Regions from separate parts of the Mesorhizobium sp. M0615 genome, predicted to be linked through region 1. Evidence: predicted binding sites of a transcription regulator. Region 1 holds the regulator's gene; each other region holds the start of a gene.
What was found. The regulator LexA, encoded in region 1, represses DNA repair genes until DNA is damaged. The targets are predictions, from matches to a motif close to TGTTCNNNNTGTGTTCNG.

Region 1 (5,732 bases):
AAACCCAGACCGGCAAGATCCAGCGCTTCCGGTTGCGCGCGGAGAAGAGCAATTGATTAAGCCGCACGATCCGGCGTCCGATGGCGCGCAGATGTCGTTCAAGGAGCGGATGTCCTACAGCGACTATCTGCAGCTGGACAAGGTGCTCGATGCGCAGGCGCCGCTGTCTTCGGCCCATGACGAGATGCTGTTCATCATCCAGCATCAGACATCGGAATTGTGGATGAAGCTCGCTTTACACGAGATCGGCGCCGCGATCCGCTCTATCCGCGCCGACCGCCTCGAACCGAGCTTCAAGATGCTGTCTCGCGTCGCGCGCATCTTCGAGCAGCTCAACAATGCCTGGGACGTGCTGCGCACGATGACGCCAAGCGAATACACCGAGTTTCGCGACGCGCTCGGCCAATCCTCGGGCTTCCAGTCGTGGCAGTACCGCGCCATCGAGTTCATGGCCGGCAACCGCAACCTAGCCATGCTCGGGCCGCACAAGCACCGGCGCGATCTTACGGACAGGCTGGAAGCGATCCTGGCCACGCCGTCGCTGTACGACGAGGCGCTTCTGCTTTTGGCGCGCAATGGCTTCGACATCGGCGCCGATGCCGGGCGCACGGACTGGCGCGAGACGCGCGGTGAGAACGAAGACGTGCTGGCTGCCTGGCAAACCGTCTACCGCGACCCGCAGCGCTACTGGATGCTCTACGAACTGGCCGAGAAGCTGGTCGACTTCGAGGATTACTTCCGCCGCTGGCGCTTCAACCACGTCACAACGGTCGAGCGCATCATCGGCTTGAAGCGCGGCACCGGCGGCACCTCAGGCGCCTCCTATCTGAAGAAGATGCTGGAGGTCGTGCTGTTTCCGGAGCTCTGGACGGTCCGCACCCGGCTCTAGAGCATTTCACCGTTTAACGGAAACGGCGAAATGCTCTAGCTCTTTGATTGACGCAATTTCGGACGGAAAACCGCTTCACACTTTTCCTGAAATTGCTCTAGTTTCTTACGTAACCGCGGTCTTCACCGCGAAGCGGGCGTCCTGCCAGGCGCCGGTGCGCAGAATATCCTCCAGGACTTCGACCGCCTGCCAGACATCGCCATATCCGACATAGAGCGGCGTGAAGCCGAAACGGATGGTCGACGGCGCCCGGAAATCGCCGATCACGCCGCGCTCGATCAGCGCCCGCATCACCTGATAGCCATGCGGGTGGAGGAACGACACCTGGCTGCCGCGCTGGCTGCCGTCGCGAGGACTTTCCAGTTCAAGCCGGTAGGCGCCGCATCTGGCTTCGACGAGCTGGATAAACAGGTTGGTCAGCGCGATGCTTTTTCTGCGCACCGCCGCCATGTCGACGTCGTTCCAGATATCGAGCGCGCCCTTGAGCGCCCGCATCGACAGCACCGGCTGCGTTCCGCACAGGAAGCGGCGGATGCCGCTGCCGACGGCAAAGCCCTGCTCGAAGGCAAAGGGCCGCGCATGGCCCCACCAGCCGCTGAGCGGCTGGCTGATATCACCATGGTGGCGCTCGGCCGCGTAGATGAAGGCCGGCGAGCCCGGGCCGCCATTGAGGTATTTGTAGGTGCAGCCGACGGCGAAATCGGCATTGGCACGGTCAAGTTCGACCGGCAAGGCGCCGGCCGTGTGGCAGAGATCCCAGATGATCAGCGCGCCGGCGTCATGTGCCTTGCGCGTCAGCGCCGCCATGTCGCGCAACTGGCCGGATTTGTAGTTGACGTGGTTGACCAGGATGACGGCAACGCTGTCGTCGATCAGCTCCTCGATTGCGGCCGCGTCGACGCCCTCCAGCCGCAGCCGCGTTCCCGGCCGGGTCGAGGCGACGCCTTCGGCCATGTAGAGGTCGGTCGGGAAACTGTCGCCCTCGGCAACGATGACCGACCGAGCCGGCCGCATGCCGAGCGCGGCGTGCAGCAGCTTGTAGATGTTGATCGAGGTTGTGTCGCAGACCACCGTCTGCCCGTCAGCCGCGCCGATCAGTCGTCCGAGCTGATCTCCCAGTTCCACCGGCATGTTGAACCAGCCAGCGGTGTTCCAGGCGCGAATGAGGTCGTGCGCCCATTCCTGCGTGGCGGCCTGCTGCAATTCGCTGAAGACGGCTGGTGACGCGGCACCCAGCGAATTGCCGTCGAGATAAATTACGCCTTGCGGTAAGACAAAGCGTTCACGCATGGAGCGCAGCGGATCGGCGGCATCCATTGCTTCGATTGTAGCGAGATCGGGTGTCGTGCTCATGATCCGGCGCCCCTCCATGGACAAACGCGCGCGGCGGAGCCTGCCGCCGAAACATGCCGGCGATCTTGAGTGGTCGCCCCTTGAGCTGTCAAACATTATATATAATTCTTCCGTTGAAAGGCTTTGATATATAATGATCAGCCGAGCATTTATGTCTGATGGATCACGATGTTGGATGACGAGCAGACCTCGAAGACGGAAGCGGCCTATCGCGTGCTCAGGCGCGATATTCTTGCGACCCGGCTGGCGCCCGCGGCGCCGTTGAAGCTGAGCACGCTGCGCAACACCTACGGCATCGGCTGGACGCCGTTGCGCGAGGCGCTGTCGCGGCTGGAGGCGGAACGGCTTGTGACCGCCATCAGCAACCGCGGGTTTGCGGTCGCTTCTGTCTCTCGGGCGGAGCTCGAGGATCTGGCGCGTGCGCGGCTGGTGGTCGAACTGCCCCTGCTGGTGGAATCGATCGAGAAAGGCGACCGTGAGTGGGAAGACGCGGTCGTTGCCGCCCACTATCGTCTCTCACGGTGCGGGTCTGTTCTCGACGATCCATCGGATGATGCGGTCGACGCGTGGTACGAAAAACACGATGCCTTCCATGCGGCGCTGCTCAGTGCCGCGACATCCAGCTGGCTGCAGCAGTTCAATGCGACGATTTCCGACCAATTGCATCGCCATCACCGCTTTCTGGGTCTGGCCCCGACGCTGCGCGCCGCCGCCGGCCGCACGGATGGACACCGGAAGGCCGTGGCGGCCCTGCGCGACGCCGTGGCGATCGAACACCATACCGCCCTGATGGAAGCGGCCCTCGATCGCGACGTCGAACGTGCGAAAACTCTGATGACCGCTCACATCGGCTACACGCTGCAGGTCTATGCCCAGAGCGAACCCGGCGCGGATGCTGCGCAGCCCCGTCCGAAAAGGAAGCGGCGATCATAGCCGACGACGCAGGCACTTTGTCTTCGTTTCACCCCGTTGCCGGCAAATGGGCAGGCGGCGCTCGCAGCGCCGAACGTTACGCTGAACAAAACGTCAACACATTCATTAAACTTTAAAAGGTTGCGGAACACAACTGGAACAGATAGTGTTTGTTCTGGGTTTGTTTTTTCCGATTCTGGTTTCAGAACCCTTGGGGGCCGCGATGCTGACGCGCAAACAACATGAGCTTCTGATGTTCATCCATGAACGCCTGAAGGAGAGCGGAATCCCGCCGTCCTTCGACGAGATGAAGGAAGCGCTCGACCTCGCCTCCAAGTCCGGCATCCACCGACTGATCACAGCGCTTGAGGAGCGCGGTTTCATTCGCCGGCTGCCGAACCGGGCGCGCGCGCTGGAAGTGCTGCGGCTACCCGACTCGATCGCACCAGGCCTCAACGCGGCGAGGAAGTTTTCGCCGAGCGTCATTCAGGGCAGTCTTGGTCAAGCCGGCCAAGGGCAAGGCGGCCAGGGACAAGGCGGGATGGGCCAAGGCGGTCTCGGCCGCCAGATCAAGCCGGGCTCGCCGTCGCGTTCGATGTCTGCCGGCAATGACGATGCCGTTTCCTCGATTTCAATCCCGGTGATGGGACGCATCGCCGCCGGCGTGCCGATCGACGCCATCCAGCATCAGACCCATTCGATCTCGGTGCCGCCCGACATGATCATGGGCGGCGAACACTACGCGCTCGAGGTCAAGGGCGATTCGATGATCGAGGCCGGCATTTTCGATGGCGACACGGTCATCATCCGCAATGCCGACACAGCCAGCCCCGGCGAGATCGTGGTGGCGTTGGTCGACGATGAGGAAGCGACCCTGAAACGCTTCCGCCGCAAGGGCGCCTCGATCGCCCTGGAAGCCGCCAACCCGGCCTACGAGACCCGCATTTTTGGACCGGACAGGGTGAAGGTGCAGGGCAAGCTTGTCGGATTGATCCGGCGCTACTGAGCCGGCTTGGGTTTGTACTTTTCACGCTGGTTGTAAGGCGGCAGGCCGCGCGCTTCGCGGGAGAAGCGGCGCTGCTCGTGCCAGGGGCGATACGGCTTGTCGACGGCGAAGCGGATGGTTGGCGCTGCAGCTGCCGATTGCGGATCGAAGAAGACGGCGGCGCTGCCGTCGCGGGCCAGCTGTTTCTTCGTCACGACCAGCACCAGCGGGTCGCGGCACGGATTGTAGGCCGTGGCGTCATCGATGACGATCAGGCTAGCGAAGGCACAGGCCGGCCGCGCCGTCTTGCGGTCTTTGGCAAGGGCTACAATGGCTCCGGAAGGGTGTCGGGCGATACAGAGATCGCCCATGCAATAGAAGGGCGACCCGGGCGGCAGATCGAGCGGATCGAGATCGAACCGCGTATCTGTTGCCTCGAAAATCTCGGGCGGGATAATGGTTTCGGCCCGCAGCGCCCGTTTCCAATTGTCCGTGGTGAATTCGTTGGAGCGTTCGCGGTTGAGGGCGAGTTCGCCGCCACCTATCGGCATGGCCACCAGATGTGCGTCCTCGGATATGAGCACGTCGGGCGTAAGCACCTGCGGCACCGTCAACAGGCCGGCCAGCGCGAAAGGCACGGCCGCCAGCCTGAGCCAGGTGGTGGCCATGGTGGCGATGACGAGGGCGACCGCCACCAACAGCACCGAGCGGATGGAGATCAGCCCGACGGCGTCGACCGGCGAGCGCTCGGAAATCCAGGCCGATATAGCGATCATCGCCATCAGACCCTTGCCCATCACATAGAGGAACGGCCCGTCGGCGCCGAACGGCATCGCCAGTGCGCTGAGCACGGCAAAGGGCATGACGATCAACGAAACAATCGGCATCACGGCCAGATTGGCGATCAGGCTGAGCGGCGACACACGCTGAAAATGCCAGATGGCGAACAGCAAGGTTGCACTGCCGGCGATGATCGAGGTCATGGCGAGGCCGCCCATGGCCAGCGCGAATTTTCGCGACAGGAAGCCGACGAAGGAGCGCTTTGCCAGCGGCGTTCTCACCTTGTCGGCGCGGTAATCGGCCCAGCCGGCATAGGCGCCGACAAGGGCGGCTGTGGCGGCAAACGACATCTGGAAGCTGGGACCGACCACCTCGTGCGGCGACACCAGGATGACGGCAATGGCGGAGATCGCCAGATTGCGCATGGTGAGCGCGGCACGATCGAAGAGTACCGCGACCAGCATGACCGCTAGCATGATGAAACTGCGCTCGGCGGCGACCACGATGCCTGAAATGACGAGATAGGCGGCGATGGAGACGAGTGCTGCCACTGCTGCATATTTCTTGACTGGGCGGCGCGAAGAGAAATCGGGAAACAGCGCAAAGGCGCCACGCAGCAACGCCATGATGGTGCCGGCAACCAGCGCCATGTGCAGGCCGGAGATGGAGATGATGTGGTAGATGCCGGTGCGCCGCATCGCTTCGTTGACCTCGTCCGGGATGCCGGCGCGCACCCCGACAATCAACGCCGCGGCAATCTCGCCTTCGGCGCCGCCGATTTTGCCCCTGATATGGTCGGCAATGTTTTCGCGC
Region 2 (5,732 bases), on a different contig from region 1:
CCGCGCTCCGCGCGGAATCCGCATTCGGAGCCATCCTTCAAGCCGTTGAGGTCGCTTGAACGCGGATCGCTACAAGAGACCAGCTTCCGTCAGATACGGCGACGGGTTGGCGGGTTGGTCTCCAATCCTTCCACTAAGCGTAATCATGAGACGGCGCTTTGGTCTTGTCATGGCCACGTAGAACAAGCGTCGCTCACTCTCCTTGGCTTCTGCCGTTTCCGCCCGGCGCAAGGGCCAGATGCCATCATTGGCATCAAGTATGATGACGGTATCGTATTCCTTGCCCTTCGCGCGTAACGCTGTCATCAGATGAACTGGTCGGCGCCACAGTTCGTCGGCAGCGCCTGAAGCGTCCTCCTCGCCCGGCAGCCGGGCAAGCGTATCGCGTGCGCTGTCAAGATCATCAATGAAGCGCTGGAAGTCGTCCTCATAGCGTCCCGCAAATTCCGCCAAGTAGAGGAAGGGTGGGTCGGTGTAGAATATGTCTTCCTGCGATTTGCCATAGTCCTGGTTGAGCCCCGCAAAGCCCGTACCCAATGCCGCGATTGCATCCCTTACCGTCGGCGCATCCAAGAGGTCGCGCAGCACCCGGCAGAAAACGAGGCCGGCGGCCCCATCCTCGTTGAGGCCTTTCAATGATCCGCGGTAGGCTGCTATCGCATCGAGCGCGTCGCTGTAGCTTTTTGGTCGGCTCGTGCGCAAATGGGCGGCCAATGCTTCTCGTTCCGCCTTTTTCAGCGGATACCGTTTCACCAGGTCGCAAAGCTTGACAATGTCGTCCACAAGCGCAGGCGGCCTGAAATTGGCTCGCGCCTTTGCACATGTCTGCAGTGCATGCCGCAGCTTTTCAAAGGCACCACTCATGAAAATCTGAAGATCCTCAGCTGCACAAAAGGGCAAATCCTCGCTCGCCATCAGAACCTGATACGGGATAAGTTGCGCGCGTTTGCGGGAAAGAATCGCAAGCTTCGCATTCGGTCTGTTGCTGGCGAGGAAAGACCGCACTTCATCCATCACAGCATCGATGGATTCGACGAACCTGTCGCTCCTCACGATTTGGACCTCTGCATCTGCCGTTTGCATCGCAACGACGCGCTTATCTTCTCGACGCTTGTTGTTAACGATCAGCTTTTGTGAAGCCGCTACAAGATTTCTGGGGCAACGATAATTTCGTTCCAGGATGTGGGTCGAAAATTCACGATCGAAATGTTGATCAGGTTGCAGGATGTAGTGGGGTGTCGCCCCTCGCCACTCGAAGATGGCTTGGTCATCATCCCCCACGATCGTCAAGTCAGCCTTGTGCAGATCGACGATTTTTCGGACTAGGTTGAGGTCAAGCGGATTGATGTCCTGGAATTCATCGACGAGTACCTGTGTGTACCGCGACCCGCCGGTGGGAAAGCGATCCTCCGAAATCTGCCGGCGCAGATCCAGGAACGCGACATATTTCTGATCTTCCAACGAAAAAAGAGCCTGCCCAATCATCGTCTGACAACTGTCGACCCAAAACGGCAGCACATCTTCGATAAAGGATTCAAGGCGCTTGTCGGCCAGTATCTCGCATTCGGCCAACTGGTCGATTAGATTTTGGATTTGCCAAAGCAAGCCCAGACGCATGAGGTAGTCCATCTGGTCGTGGGCGGCCCAAATGCTCGGAGCTTCATGGTCGAAGCCTAATGATTTCAGTCGTTCAATCAGCCCGTTCAGAATCTTGTCAACAACGTAAGGCTGCGCCTCCATAGCCTTCTCAATGCGAGGGAATTTGCGCCAGACGGGCTGCAATGTATTTCGCACGCAACCTGACTTTTCGAATTCGCTTACCAGCAAGCGCGGGCTGTGATGATTTGCGCGTAGCCTCTTGAAGCCCCAGCCGTTCAGAGTCACCACCTCGACAGCACTCGCCATGAACGCGAAATGGGGGTTCGAAAGTCGTGCGCGAAGTTCGTCACGCGCGGCTCGCGTGAAAGTCACGACAAGGAAACGTCCTTTCGAATCCGCTCGGCGATACAGCTCTGCACACCGCCATAAGAGAGATTGCGTCTTACCACTGCCGGCAGGAGCAAGGAGCCGCAGATTGCCCCCGGGGACCTTACAGAACCGCTGCTGAAATTCGTCAAGTTGCTGATCTGAGACGTCAATTGGCCTGGTCGGAATATCTTGTGCATCAGCCATGTTAGTGTTCCCAAACTGAGGCGATGGTCTACAGAATCTAATGATCTCAGCTTGCAGTCTGCCCCGTGGACCGCAGCGTGAGCAAGTTTCGAACACGGAGCGCGACAGAGCGCTGTTGCAAGCTCAAGCTGTGCTCTACTCGAAGGCTAAGACCGGAGGTCAATGCTGACGCGTCATAGGCAATTGGATTTCTGAGCACGTCTCAAGATATCTACAGAACGCGTTGACAAGCTGGATTTGTCGGGGTGTCTTACACTCCGTTTCGAACACCTCCGGTGCCGCAACGAGGATCGACAGGCATTTGGCCCGCGATGTCGCAACGTTGAAGCGGTTGAGGCTGTAGAGGAATTCCATGCCTCGTGGAGCATCTGCGTGCGTTGACGAAGCCATCGAATAGATTGCGATCGGCGCCTCCTGACCCTGAAACTTGTCCACGGTACCGACTCTGGCGCCTGGAAGACGTTCCAGGATTTCGAAGACCTGCGCGTTGTAGGGCGTGTTGATCAGGATGTCGTTGAGGGTGATGGCCGCTTCTTTGCCATTCCGGTCGATCCAACGCGTATCCGATCGCAGCACGCGGTCGACAAGGCGATGAATGGCGTCAGCCTCTTCAGGTGAGGAGTTCTGATTTCCACTGTGGGCGATAGGGAGGTATCGCAGGCCGGAACCGCTTATCGGACCAGTGGAGATGACCTGGACGTCTAGTCCCGGTCTCGACTTCAGCTTGCCCTCATAGAACAGTTCCGAAGTGAATGCGCAGAGGTCCGGATGGAGTCGCCAGGTCTCTTCGAGAAAGAGGCCCTGGCCAGCATCGATGGTTTTATCGCCATCAAGGATATGGTTGAGGGCAGACACGTCAGTTCCATCCGGGTGACTTCCCTGCATCGGTTGATCCAGCTGCTGAGGATCGCCAAGCAGCACGACCGTATGGGCTGCCTGCGAAACCGCCAGCACATTTGCCAGGGACATCTGAGCAGCTTCGTCCACGACGAGAACGTCGACCGAATTGAACGCATCGGCACGCGACCAGAGAAAGCTTGTTCCCCCCGCGACTTTGCAGGGTCCGCTCAACGCGTCATACACGTCGGCATTGGACTTTGCGAAAACCAAGCGGTGCTGATTGGATTCCATCTCCTTCGGCTTCACGATGCACGTCAGGTCGATGTCAAGTTCGTCGGCCGCTTCAACAACCTTGTCGACCAGGTTCCTGATGACCTTGTGGCTGTTGGCTGTGATCCCGACTGTCTTACCTTCGCGAACAAGCGCGCATACCATCCGCGCACCGGTGAATGATTTTCCGGTACCCGGAGGGCCTTGTATGGGGAAGATGCCGCCATCGAACCGCGTGGCAACCCGCATCGCCGCGTCCAAGGTTGTCTCCCCATCGACCTTGATCGGCTCACCCCGCAGACGCGGTGCCAGGCGCAATAGCAGATCGCGCGCCGCGCAGTATGGCCCGTCGCCAGCGAGCCCGTGGTCTGCCACATATTCGCCGATGCGCACGAGGGAATGCGCCTGTTCATCAGACCCGAAATTCTTGGAACCGTAGATCGCCTGTGGATGAAGACCGACTGACTTGCCTGTCTTCTTGATGTCGATTGTACGGCTCTGCTGCGAAAGGGCAACGGCAGTTCCAATCTTGTCGCCGCCGACGTTGTGGAGGTCGTCCTCGACGCGAATGTCTGTTTCCTGCGGAATGAAAGAATATCGGTGCGTCGGCAGCTTTCCACTACCAGGCACCTCGCTGACAAAGGTGAGGCCCGACAGGCCGCTACGTTCGTCCATCAGCTCGTCGGCTGAGAGGTCGCGAAGGCGAAAGAACTCCCACCACATCGCCTTTGCTTCGCGCCGATGCCAATCGAGAATATTGGCGAGTATCCATCGCGCGTGCTGCTCCTCGTCGCGTTCGTCCGGATCGGGTGGTATGTCCGCCATCAGCCGGTCAATCAGCGGGCCGATCTTTGCGAGCCATGCCGTGACGTTCTCGCTTGCGACTTCGTCGCCGGGCTGGGGCCGGGCAACGGTTTCACCCGCAGCAATTGCTTGTGAGCGGAGCATTTCCAGCCAGTCGCGAAGAAACTGCGTCGAGACGCAGTCGTCGCGGTTGTAGCTCTCGACCACCGATCGGTCATGTTCGCGAATTTTGTCTGGCTGTCCTAGTTCCAGGCTCGATTGGAGACTGAGCAGTGCGATGTTTGCATCCAGAAGAGCTGTTTCGCGGGTGAAGCCATAGAACGGCTCTAGCCTTTTGATCGAATAGCTCTCAACGCTGGCACGAAGACCGTTGCGGACAACGCCGTATAGATCGACGAACAACTTCGATCGCAGCATGTTGTCGAATTCTTCCTCACGCGTTGCGTACCGGCCCATCAGCCGTTTGAGGGCTCCTGGCTCGTAGGGCGCGTAGTGGTAGACGTGCAATTCCGGATAAACTTGCCGACGCATTGTCGCGAAGTCGATGAACGCCTCGAAAGCCTCTTTCTCGCCGGCACGGGTGAATGCCCAGTTCCCATAACTCCAATCGCCCGCTTCGTTTCTGAAATGATATCCAAACAGGTACTCAAGCCCGTGTTCGCCGACAAACGGGTCGCCTTCCAAATCCAGGAAGACATCTCCGTCCGAAGGTTCCGGAAGGCAGGACAGCCCGAAGCCTGCTTTGACAGGAAGGAGTTCGAACCCGAGGTTGCCACTGGCTCTAGCTTGCACCTGCAATCGCGCTTGCTCACGAACGCGCTCGTAGGAATGGGCCGAACCGCGCTCGGGCTTCCATTGCAAGGGCAGGGGCATGCTGGCTAGCGACGCCATCGCGCCAACGCCGCGGCCTTTCAGCTCGTTGATCTGCACTTTGGATATGCCGGCCGCCAGACACAAATGATCATCAGCTCGGCGCCGCTTGTCGCATTGCGCGCTCCACCGGCAAACATCGCAGTGACTGTTGGGATCGGGATAGGTGTGGGAGTCGCCAGCCGTATCAACAGACAGCTCAAGCCCAGATTTAGCCCGGCGATAGAAGGCGCCGTAGTCGGCGAAGCGATACTGCTCTCGTTGAAAATCCGCCCATGGCGGAACCACGTGCATGAATTCAGGTGTTGACCCTTGAGCGACGGCAAGGAGATCAGAATAAAGGCAAAGCTGGAGGACCGTGCCTCCCTTGGTCTCGCGAGCCAACTTGGTGTCGACTGCCTCATACGACCAGGGGCCGAGCGCTGATGGTGTCTCAACACGCAGAAGCACGTCTGTTCGGCCGCTCCACCGTCCGTTCAATAAGGCTCCTTGGACGATAACGGGCGTTCCAGCACGCATGGCATCGAGTGTCTGTGCGGCCGTTGTCGCCGTGATCTCGATGCCTTCAATGCGCACGGCATCGAGACCCGAACTTTTCAGATGGTCGATATACGCTTGCTCGTGAAGCGCGCCTCGTTCTCGAAGAATTTCGAGAAACGGATCGTAAGAAGCTGGTTTGGCAAGCGTCCCCTTCGCAACGGCTTGGTCTAGGCTGGTGAGATGGCGGCAGCTCAGGTGGCCCACGAGATCAGTCGCGCTGAGATATGTTTTGTTGT
Region 3 (5,732 bases), on a different contig from region 1:
TCACCTTGAGCCGCGCCGGGTTGAAGATGTTTTCGAAATAGGTCAGCCACAACGCCTCGGTGTCGTCCTGATCGGGTGCATCGCCCTTGGCCGCACCCGGCCCGATCGCCAGCCTTTCGCCGTTCCAGTCGGCGGAGGCATAGGGCGTCAGGATGGTCCAGCGCATGCCGGTGAACCGCCGGACGAAGAAATCCGCGTTGCGCTCGACAATGAAATGCTCCGGCTCGAACCAGGCGACGTAGCGCTCGTTCTCGCCGTCGCCGATCTTCCGGAAGCGTACGAAGGCATGCATCTTATGGCTGTCGCGCCGCACCGCCTTTTCCATGGCTTCGAGCCGCCTGGTGCCGGGATCGGATGCGATCGCCAGCAGTTTCGGCTCGGTGCGCAGGCGCCAAAGCATCCAGTAGAGAAAGGCAAACCGGCCGGGGTCGGAGTGGCAGAAGGCGGTTTCGGCATGGGCGATGAACTCGCGCGGGACGGTAAGCTGCGCGCCCTCTGGCACCGCCGGCAAGGCATCTCGAGGATCATTGGCGTCGGACCCGACACCCCAACTAATATCCTCAGGCCGGACCTCATTCAGCGCCAGACGCCGTGCCGCATCGCGCCAACCGGCGAAATCGGTCTGGCTCGCTAGCCGGACAGTGTATCGGGCAAGGTCGAGCTGGGCCGGCTGCATGGTCAAAACAGCGACAGTTGTTCGCAGGACTTTACGATCGTGTCGCGCAGGCCTGTCTTGTCGGTGAGTCCGCCCGGCGACCAGCCTTCGGCGATGATGAAGGGCCTCAGCTTGGCGATCGAATGGCAGATCTGTCCGACATCTTCCAGCCGCATGCGTCGGTGGCGGCGGGTTTCAAGGATCTTCGCCACCACCTTGGTGCCCAGACCCGGAACCCGCAGCAGCGCTTCCCGATCGGCGCGGTTGATGTCGACGGGAAACCTCGCCCGATTGCGCAAAGCCCAGGCGAGCTTGGGGTCAATGGCGAGATCGAGCATGCCGTCGCTGCTGCCGGCGAGGATTTCCGGCTGCGAAAAGCCGTAGAAGCGCATCAGCCAGTCGGCCTGATAGAGCCGGTGCTCGCGCATCAGCGGCGGTATCAGCAGGGGCAGCGACGATGACGAATCCGGGATCGGGCTGAAGGCGGAGTAATAGACGCGCCGCAGATGGTAGCTGCCATAGAGCCGCGCACTGGAGTGCAAGATACCGTCGTCGGATGTCTTGTCGGCGCCGACGATCATCTGCGTCGACTGACCTCCGGGCGCAAAGCGTTCGCGCTTCTTGGTCCGCAACGTCGGCTCGGCCTTTTCCTCCATCTTCCGGCGCAGGTTCGCCATGGAAAGGCGGATCGTTTCCGGCTTCTTCTCCGGCGCCAGTTTCTTCACGCCTTCGTCGGTCGGCAGCTCGACATTAATCGACAGCCGGTCGGCATAAAGTCCGGCCTGCTCGACCAGTTCGGCCGAGCTTTCCGGAATGGTCTTCAGATGAATATAGCCGGAGAATTTTTCGTCCAGCCGCAGCCGCCGCGCCACCTCCACCATCTCGGCCATGGTCTCGTCCGGGGAGCGGATGACTCCTGAGGACAGGAAGAGGCCCTCGATGTAATTGCGCCGGTAGAAATCCATGGTCAGCTTCACCACCTCGTCGATGCTGAAGCGGGCGCGCCGCACATTGGAGGACGAGCGGTTGATGCAGTAGCTGCAGTCATAGATACAGAAATTAGTCAGCAGGATTTTCAAAAGCGAAATGCAGCGGCCGTCCGGCGCGTAGGAATGGCAGATGCCCATGCCTTCGGTGGAGCCGATACCGCCGGATTGGCGCGAATCCTTCTTCGCCGACCCAGACGAGGCGCAAGAAGCATCGTATTTGGCGGCGTCAGACAGGATTGCCAGCTTTTCACGGACGGTGGGTGCGCTCATCCGTTCATGATATGTTCTTGAAGGCTGCAGCGCCACCTCATTTGATGCAGGCGGCGAAAAAGTAATCGCCGCCTGATCGTCGGGCTAGCAGGACGACTGCCCGAGTTCAGGCGGTCTCTCAGACCTCGTGGAGGTAGAGGTGATAATCTAGCTCGCTGACGGTGCGGGCGACGCGCAGATACTCCGACTGCTTGATCGCCACGAAGGTGCGATGCAGATCCTCGCCAAGCGCCTCTTTCAGGAAGCTCGATGCCCGCGCCGCCTCGATCGCAGCGCGCCAGTCGACCGGCATGGTCGTGCGCGTGATGGCGGCTTCATAGCCATTCCCAGTGGTTTCGGGGCCGGGGTCGAGGCCTTCATCCAGACCCTTGATGATGCCAGCCAGCACCGTTGCCGCGATCAGGTAGGGATTGGCGTCGACACCCGACGGCCGGTGCTCGATGCGCCGGTTCTTGGCGTCGCCCGCCGGGATGCGCAGCGCCACCGAACGGTTGTTGACGCCCCAGGTCGGCGCCACCGGCGCATAGGACTGCGAGACGAAGCGCCGCCAGGAATTGGCGTGCGGCGCAAACACCAGCATCGATTCGGCCATGGTCTGGATCAGCCCGCCGAGCCCCTGCAGCAGCGGCAGCGACCAGCTTTCGCCGCCAGCCTCGGCAAAAACGTTGCGGCCGTTCTTGTCCTGCAACGAAACATGGAAATGCATGCCGGAGCCGGCATATTTTTCGATCGGCTTGGCCATGAAGCAGGCGGTGACACCATGGCGGCGCGCCTGCGCCCGCACCAGCCGCTTCAACATGACGAGGTCGTCGGCCGCCCGCATGACATCCTTGCGATAGTTCAGCGTCAGCTCGTACTGGCCGGGCGCGTATTCGGAAATCACCGTTTCGGCCGGAATGCCTTGCGCCTTAGCCGCGGCATAGATGTCGGAAAACAGCGGCTCCATGCCGTGCAGATGGTCGACGGAATAGACTTCCGTCTTGGCCGAGCGGCGGCCGTCGAGCACGGCGTCCGCCGGCTTTACCTTGCCGTCGGCGTCACGCTCATTGGCAAGCAGGAAAAATTCGAGTTCGAAGGCGCCGGCGGGATAGAGGCCCTTGGCCGCCAAGATGTCGACCTGCCTGGCCAGCGCCAAGCGCGGGTCCGACGACATAGGCTGTCCCTCGAGATGGTACATCGCCATCAGCAACTGGCCGCGCGGCGGGTTCGTGCCGTAAAGCGGCACCAGCGTGCCGGGGATTGGCCATGCCCTGAGATCGCCATCGCCGGTCGTCCAGATCAGCCCGGTTTCGTGCACATCCTCGCCGGTGATGTCGAGGCCGAGGATCGAGATCGGCATGTGGCGGCCGCCCTCGAAGATGCTTTTCAGCTCATGCCGGCGCACGATCTTGCCGCGGCCGACCCCGTTGGCGTCGGTCAAGACGATATCGAAGGCTTCGATTTCGGGATGGGCGTCGAGAAAGGCTTGCGCCTCGGCGGGCGTCGAGCCCGAAGGTGAAGTCATGATTAGTGTACTCGAGTTTGGCTTGGCAGCTTGTCTCATGCCGTCAGCCTTGCCGCAACCGTGGCGAAGGCGGTGATCAGCCGGTTGACCTGGGCGCCGGTGGTGGCCGGTGAGATCAGCATCATGTTGTGAAAGGGCGCGATCAGCACGCCCTGGTTGACCAGCGCGACATGGATAGCCGCCTCAAGCTCCGGCGCATGGGCAGTCTCGGCTTCGGCGCCGTTCCTGAGCGGGCCAGGGGCGCAGATGAACTCGACGCGGGCGCCGACGCGGGCGACATGCCAGGGCAGATTGTAGCGATCGATGACGCCGGTCAGCCCGGCATCGAGCCGCAGGGCGAGGCGATCCATCCGGGCATAATTCTCCTGCGTCATCACCTCTTCGAGCGTTGCGCGCATGGCTGCGAACTGCAGCGGGTTCGCCGACAGCGTCGTGCCCATGCCGGAATAGCCCGGCTCCTTGGTTCGATTGTAGTCGGCATAGCGCGAGGCGACCTCGTCGCTCATGCCCCACACGCTTGCCGGCACGCCGCCGGCGATCGGCTTGCCCAGCACGAACAGGTCGGGCTGCAGCCCGAATTTCCTGGTGTAGCCGCCGGGTCCAGTCGAAATCGTGTGCGTCTCGTCTATCAGCAGCAGCGTTCCGGCCGCGCGCGTCAGTTTGCGCAAGGCGTCGTGAAAACCCGGATCGGGCAGCACCATGCAGGAATTTGTCAGCACCGGCTCGGCGATGACGCAGGCGACATCGTGGTCGGCGAGCGCCGCTTCCAGTGCAGCAACATCGTTGAATTCAATGACCTTCGCCGTCCTGGTCAGGTCGCGAAACTCACCCGCCAGCCCCGGCCGATTCACGGGCTTGCCGTCGACCATCCGGACCATCGTCTCGTCGACCGAGCCGTGATAGCAGCCGTTGAAGACCAGTATCTTTTCGCGGCCGGTGACGGCGCGGGCGACGCGCAGCGCGAAGCGGTTGGCGTCCGTGGCGGTGGTGGCGATCTGCCAGAACGGCAGACCGAAACGCTGAGTGAGCAGCGGCCCGATGGCCAGCGCATCTTCCGAAGGCAGCATATAGGTCAGGCCGCGCCCGGCTTGGCGGCGGATGGCGCGCGCCACCGGCGGCGGCGAATGGCCGAACATCGAGCCGGTGTCACCGAGGCAGAAATCGTCCAGCCTGTTGCCGTCGATATCCGTGATGGCGGCGCCCTTGGCGCTTTCGACCAGGATCGGGAATGGCGTCGGCCAGTCGTTCATCCAGTGCATCGGCACACCGCCGAAGAAGCCTGGCAGGCCGTTACCGACCTTGGCCTGCGATTTCGGCCGCGCCTTCCGGAAGGTGTTCGCCTCGCTTGTCCGCAATGCAGCGATGCGGTCACGGCTGATACCGCCAATGGACGCCTTTGAACTGTTCGTGCTGTGCATGAAATCCCTCTCGGCCGGCACACTACCCAATTGGCGACGGCAACCGCAATTGGCCGTGTTGGTGCGCTGCATTGGGTCAGCAGCAAGTTCGGCAGACTTGACCTTCCGGCGCAGTCGGGCGCCAATGCGATCGGGTCTGTGGTTTGGGGAGAAAAATGCGGACGATCATCTGCGCTATTGCGCTACTCTTGTCGGCCGCTGCGGCTTCCGCATCGGGCGGCGTCTGGTGTTCCGTCGATGACAAAGCGGTGCAATTCGAGGTCGGCGCCGGGGTCACCAGAGGTATGGGCGGCCCGACCTTCAATTTTCGCGGCGATCTCGAGATACTTGGCCGGCCGGAAGGCGACAGTCTGCGCAAGACCGTCTTCGAGGATTCCGACCTCACCCAGTACTGGCTGGACGACAAGGAGTTGCGGCTGAACGTCTACCACGAGCATCAGCTCGGGGATAAATTCAACTCTGTCGAACTGACGATCCTGACCAAGACCAGTGACGAGGGCGTCTATGACGGCCGGTACACGCTTGCCGTCTACGACAACGCCGCCGACACGGAACAGGACGGCAAGCCGAAAGAATTGACCGGCAAGGTGTCGTGCGGAGCCGAATAGGTCACGCCGAGATATCGATGACGCCGCAGTCGCCGGCGGCACTGCCGAAGGCGACCCGGCGCTCTTCCTTATCCCACATCATCGCGGTGATGGCGCCCTTGCCCGGGCGGCGCAACAGCACCTCTTTGGCATCGGTAAAGCGCACCGCCATGACCATGCCGTCATCATAGCCGACGGCGACGACATCCTGGCTCGGATGGCAGGCAACCGATGTCACCATGGCGTTGCCGCGCGTGCCGAGCTCCAGCGGCGCCTTGCCCATCGGGCCGTCCTTGCCCGAAAACGGCC
Region 4 (5,732 bases), on a different contig from region 1:
ACAAAAGCAGGAACACCGCGCCCAGCGTCACCGGCATCACCCAGACGATGATGGACGCCAGGCGGATGCGGCGGCCGCCAAGCCGGCGCACCGTGCGGCGCCATTGGAAAAAGTCACGGATAAGGCGCAGCGGCGCCGCCAGCAGGAACAGCGCGACCTGGCCGGCAATGCGGGCGATGCCGTGCCGCAGCCGCCCGGACAGGGACAGCGCAAACACCACCAGCGCCACGACAGCTATCGCCACCGACAGCGGGCTGACGTTCTCGGCCAGCGGCAGCAGCGCGACGAACAAAGCGGCCAGCTTGAGCCAGGGTCGGGTGGAATTCAGCGCGGCAGGATGCACAGCGACCACCGCGCCGGCGATCAGGATGGCAAACAGCAGGACAGTGATCCCGGCGGGCTGGCCATAGAAGAAAAAATCCGCCAGGGCGACGAGCAGGACGGCGATGCCGAAGCGGCTGGAAAAGCTTGCAAACGATGTCATGCGCGGATTTTCCTGACGGGCCTGGTCCGCTCGGCCGGTGGGCGGATAAAAGGGAGCAGGCTCGCTTCCAGGTAAGGGCGGGCCTCCGTCCGGGGCGGATCCACCAACCACCAGCTTTCGCTGCGCAGGCGATAGGGCAAGGACCAACGGTTTCGCTGTTGCATGCCGCCTTGTCGCGGGCTCGCATGGAAACGGCGGGGCGGAGCGGAGGAGGTTTTCCGCAGGGATGTGCAGTTTTCGTGCAGGACCTGCGCTTACGGCCGGGGCGCTGCCCGCCATCTTTCCGGACGTTGGCGCTGTCCCAGCCAGGCTCCTTTCCTCTCCCTCCGGAGGGGGAGAGGTGGCTCGGCGAAGCCGAGACGGAGTGGGGGAACCACCTGGCAATCGCCGCGAACGGACATCGGAAGGGCACTGAGCGCATTGCTCGCCTTGCGCCCAAGGGTCGACCCCCGTCCAGCTTTGCTCGACACCTCTCCCCCGATCGACGGGGGAGAGGAAAGGCCCCCTTCCGCAACTGCTGCGGGACGGGCGGGGCAAGCGCAAGCTTTCGCGGTTGGCTCGATATCAGGAACCGGTCGTCCGCACTCTTGCCTCACCCGCCCCCACGCGGCATAGATCGGCGATGACAAGCGAACTCTACTGCCCGCGCCGCTCGGTGCTTTACGTCCCGGCCTCCAACGACAAGGCGCTGGCCAAGATCGCGACGCTGGCCTGCGACGCCGTGATCATCGACCTCGAAGACGCCGTCGCGCCCGCCGACAAGATTGCGGCGCGGGACAAACTGGCCGGCATCTTCGCCAGCCGGCCAGTTGCCAATCACCATGGGCGGCGTTGCGAGATGATCGTGCGCGTCAACGCGCTGTCCAGCGAATGGGGCACTGAAGACCTGCTCGCCGCGGCAAAATTGGAGCCCGACGGCATCCTGTTGTCCAAAGTCGCCACGCCGCGCGACATTCTGGAAGTCGGCGACGTGCTCGACGATAATTTTGCCCCCGACAGCGTCAAGCTCTGGGCGATGATCGAGACGCCCAAGGCGATGCTCAACATCGGCGCCATCGCCGAACTCGGCCGCGACCCGGCCTCGCGCTTAGTTTGTTTCGTTGCCGGAACGAACGATCTGGTCAAGGAAACCGGCATTCTGGCGACGCCCGACCGCCGCTATCTTGTGCCCTGGCTGATGCAGATGGTGCTGGCGGCGCGGGCCGGCAGCATCGACATGCTCGACGGCGTCTCCAACGATTTTCGCGACCTCGACGCGTTTGCGCGCGAATGCACGGAAGCCGCTGCCATGGGGTTCGATGGCAAGACGCTGATCCACCCCGCCCAGATCGAAACCACCAACCGCGCCTTTGCGCCCGCGCCCGAAGCTCTCGCCGAGGCGCATGCGGTGAAGGATGCCTTCGCCTTGCCGGAAAATGCCGGCAAGGGCGTGATTGCTCTGAACGGCAGGATGGTCGAGCGGCTGCATCTGGCGCAGGCCGAGAAATTGCTGGCGAAGGCCGCCGCCATCGGCGCATGATTGCCTAAGCCGGCTTCGGAATACCCCGCCCTACAAGACAGAACTTACGACAGGACCTGACCCATGAGACTCTACCGCTTTCTGTCCGCCCCCGATGATTCCACCTTCTGTCACAAGGTAACCGCGGCGCTGAACAAGGGCTGGCATTTGTACGGCTCGCCGACCTACGCCTATGACAAGAAGACCAAATCGATGCGCTGCGGCCAGGCGGTGGTGAAGGATATCGACGGCCAGGAATACGGGCCGGATACCAAGCTGAGCGACTGGTAGGCTTTGCCAGGCACGGACGCAGGCTGTGTCGAGATTCAGGTCAGGCCGAGCCGAGAACAGTGGTTTCCGAGAACCGGAGCGGAGCGTACTTAAAGTACGCGAGCACCGGAAGCGCAGGAAGCTGCCGTTCGCAGGCCGGCTTCACCTGAATATCGGCGCAGCCTCACTCCGCCGCCTCTTCGATTTTCTCCATATCATCATCCGACAGGCCGAAATGGTGGCCGATCTCGTGGATCAGCACGTGGGTGACGATGTCGCCCAGCGTCTCTTCGTTCTCGGCCCAGTAGTCGAGGATGGCGCGGCGGTAGAGGGTGATGCGGTTCGGGCCTTCGCCGGTCTGCGGGTTCCAGCGCTCGGCGATGCCGCGGCCCTCGAACAGGCCAAGCAGATCGAACGGCGTCTCCAGCGACAGATCGTCCATGATCTCGTCGGTCGGGAATTCGGCGATCATGATGACGATCTCGCCGGTCAGCTTGCGGAAATCGTCGGGCAGATGCGCGTACGCCTCCAGCGCCAGAAACTCCATCTCCTCGATCGAGGGCGAGAGTTCATCGTGCCAGGTGCGGGTCTTGTAGATGCGGGCCATGCTTTGTCCTTTGATCCCGGCATATAGGCTTTCCCTCCGGACTCGGCAAATGGACGGGTACCTGGCCGATGACTGTTTCTTTGCGCCGAATGGCTGCGACCAAAGTCCAAGGTTGGCCTCGCCACCTTTGATCAAGGAATAAATTCCTTCTGACTCCGCTTGACTCTTTCGGCACCCTCTGGAATCTATAGGAACATAACAGGAACAATTATGAGAGAAATTGACCGTCATGGCGACATCAGCCGTGGCGCGGGAGACTGTTTTTGCCCTGCGCCGCCAGATCGCGAAGATCGAGGGAACGCTGCCCGAGCGCCTGGCCGTGCCGGCCGGCGAGCGACCTCGTGCGCGTGCTGAGGGCTGTCTCCACGCCGCGCCTGAACCCGATTCCGATGTTACCATCATCCGGCGCGGGCTTGCCGCAGCTTCGCCGGATGCTTTCCTGGCCACCGGCATCGAACGCCTCGATGCGGCCCTCAGCGGCGGCCTTCCGAAAGCTGCCTTGAGCGAAATCCATGGCCTTGAGACCCGCAATGCCGGGGCCGTCGCAGGCTTTGTGCTGTCGCTTGTCAGCCTGATCCTCAAGGGCCAGCCCTTGCCCGTGCTGTGGATCGGCACGTCGGAGATTTTTCGCGAGGCCGGCTTTCCCTATGCCAGGGGATTGCAGGGCATGTTCGGTATCGCACCGGAGCAGTTGCTGTTTTCCGAGGCGCCGAAACTCACCGATGCGCTGTGGGTAGCCGAGGAGGCCGCCAAGATGACGGCGCTCGCCGCAATCATCCTCGAAATCCGTGGCAGCCCGCAGCGGCTCGACCTCACCGCGACGCGCCGGCTGCACGCGCGCGCCCAAAACGCCGGCCGGCCGGTATTCCTGCTGCGCCAGGCCGGCGAAGCCGAGCCGACCGCCGCCCCGGTGCGCCTCATCGTGTCGGCTGCACCAGCGACATCGCGCCGGACGATCGCCGGGCCGCTTGCCGGGTCGATCGGCCACCCTGCCTTCACCGTCAGCATCGGCAAGAGCCGCACCGCTCTGCCTGGACAATTCACACTGGAGTGGAACCCCGATGAACACGCATTCGAAGAAAGAAAGCCCCGCGAAAAACGGCCAGAGAATTCTGTCGCTGTGGTTCCCGCATCTGGCGGCCGAACGGATCCTGCGCCAGCGCCTGGGACGGTCGTGGCGTTCCCGGCCTTCGGATCATTTCCCGCTCGTGATCAGCCATCGCGACCGCAACGCCCAGCGCATATCGGCCCTCGACGAGCGGGCTGAGGCGCTGCATCTGAAGCCTGGCATGGGCATTGCCGACGCCCGTGCCATGCATCCCTCGATCGACATTGTCGAGGCCGATCCGGAGGCCGACCGCCGGCTGCTCGAAGGCCTCGCCGACTGGTGCGACCGCTATACGCCGCTGGTGGCGCTTGACGGCGTCGACGGGCTTTATCTCGACGTCACCGGCTGTACCCACCTGTTCGGCGGCGAGCGCGCCATGCTGGACGACATCCTTGCGCGGTTTTTCCAGCAGGGTTTCGATGTCCGCGCCGGGTTGGCCGCGACGCCGGGTGCAGCCTGGGCGGCAGCGCGCTTTTGCGGCGACCGCATCGTTGTCTCCGGCGAGGAGGAAGCGCTGCTCGCCCCCTTGCCGCTGGCCGCACTGCGCATCGAGGCCGATATCCGCGCCAGCCTGGAAAGCGTCGGTCTGCGCACCGCCGGCGCGGTCATGGCAGCGCCGCGAGCGCCGCTCGCCCGCCGTTTCGGCGCGACCTTGCTGTTGCGTCTTGACCAGGCGCTCGGCCGCCTCGACGAGGCGGTATCGCCGCGCCTGCCGGTGGCCTCGCTTTCGGTCGAACGCCACCTGGCCGAGCCGGTCGTGCTGACCGCCGAGATCGAACGGCTGGTGCTCTTGCTGGCGGTGACGCTGAAGGCCGATCTCGAACGCCGCGGCGAGGGCGCAAGGATGCTGGCGCTGCTGTTGTTTCGCGTCGACGGCGCCGTCAGCCGCATCGCTGTCGGCACCTCGCGTCCGCTGCGCGAACCGAAGCTGATCCAGCGCCTGTTCCATGAGCGGCTGGCCGCGCTCGAACAGGACATCGATGCCGGCTACGGCTTCGACCTGGTTCGGCTTTCGGTGCTGGCGGCCGCCGGCTTCGACATGCAGCAGGCCGATTTGACCGGCGAGGCCGAGGATGACGGCGCCGACATGGCACTCTTTGCCGACCGCATCCGCGCCAGGCTCGGCGACAGTGCGGTGCTGAAACCGGTCGCCCTCGAGAGCCATCTGCCGGAGCGCGCCATCGCCACCATCCCGTTCTCGGAAGCGCCACAACGCAAAACACCGCTCAGGAAGCCGGGCTCGAAAGACGCGCCGCGCGCAACCATCTTCCCGCCGGAACGGCCGATCCGGCTGTTCCGTTCGCCCGAGCCGATCGAGGTGCCGGCCACCGAAATGCCTGAGGGTCCGCCGATGAATTTCCGCTGGCGCCGCGCGCTCTACCGGGTCGCGCGCGCCGAGGGGCCGGAACGCATCGCGCCGGAATGGTGGCGTGAAACGTCAAGCGATCCGCTCACATCGACGCGTGACTATTTCCGGATCGAGGATGCCGACGGCCGCCGCTACTGGCTCTACCGGCAAGGCCTCTATGGCAACCCGCAGGTGCCGCCGCGCTGGTTCATGCATGGGGTCTTCGCATGAACGCGCTGACCGTCATCCCCTATGCGGAATTCGGCATCCAGTCGAACTTCTCCTTCCTGCGCGGCGCCTCCAAGCCGGAGGAGCTGGTGGTGGCGGCCAAATTCCTCGGCTTTTCCTCGATCGGACTGGCAGACCGCAACACGGTGGCCGGCGTCGTGCGCGCCTGGCAGCAGGCCAAGGTCGAGA

Region 2: a site for LexA is predicted at 2,250-2,267, ahead of NKI46_RS04995 (UvrD-helicase domain-containing protein). Genes of this name have one in related genera too.
Region 3: a site for LexA is predicted at 1,916-1,933, ahead of NKI46_RS05180 (putative DNA modification/repair radical SAM protein). Genes of this name have one in related genera too.
Region 4: a site for LexA is predicted at 3,049-3,066, ahead of NKI46_RS23000 (ImuA family protein). Genes of this name have one in related genera too.

What each region holds. Positions count from the first base shown of each region.
Region 1 covers NZ_JAMYQI010000018.1:80,449-86,180, forward strand. The annotation lists gene NKI46_RS26750 (AMP-binding protein) at 1-56, shown strand, start outside; gene kynA (tryptophan 2,3-dioxygenase) at 53-889, shown strand; gene kynU (kynureninase) at 995-2,242, opposite strand; gene NKI46_RS26765 (GntR family transcriptional regulator) at 2,411-3,175, shown strand; gene lexA (transcriptional repressor LexA) at 3,378-4,160, shown strand; gene NKI46_RS26775 (ComEC/Rec2 family competence protein) at 4,154-5,732, opposite strand, start outside.
Region 2 covers NZ_JAMYQI010000002.1:486,091-491,822, reverse strand. The annotation lists gene NKI46_RS05000 (ASCH domain-containing protein) at 1-59, shown strand, start outside; gene NKI46_RS04995 (UvrD-helicase domain-containing protein) at 70-2,172, opposite strand; gene NKI46_RS04990 (TM0106 family RecB-like putative nuclease) at 2,332-5,732, opposite strand, start outside.
Region 3 covers NZ_JAMYQI010000003.1:9,912-15,643, forward strand. The annotation lists gene NKI46_RS05175 (UdgX family uracil-DNA binding protein) at 1-676, opposite strand, end outside; gene NKI46_RS05180 (putative DNA modification/repair radical SAM protein) at 679-1,914, opposite strand; gene NKI46_RS05185 (glutamine synthetase family protein) at 2,033-3,418, opposite strand; gene NKI46_RS05190 (aspartate aminotransferase family protein) at 3,454-4,836, opposite strand; gene NKI46_RS05195 (hypothetical protein) at 4,992-5,444, shown strand; gene NKI46_RS05200 (WD40 repeat domain-containing protein) at 5,446-5,732, opposite strand, start outside.
Region 4 covers NZ_JAMYQI010000013.1:60,504-66,235, reverse strand. The annotation lists gene NKI46_RS23020 (DUF4153 domain-containing protein) at 1-484, opposite strand, end outside; gene NKI46_RS23015 (HpcH/HpaI aldolase/citrate lyase family protein) at 1,107-2,003, shown strand; gene NKI46_RS23010 (DUF1737 domain-containing protein) at 2,067-2,273, shown strand; gene NKI46_RS23005 (metallopeptidase family protein) at 2,437-2,859, opposite strand; gene NKI46_RS23000 (ImuA family protein) at 3,089-4,126, shown strand; gene NKI46_RS22995 (DUF6504 family protein) at 4,068-5,546, shown strand; gene NKI46_RS22990 (error-prone DNA polymerase) at 5,543-5,732, shown strand, end outside.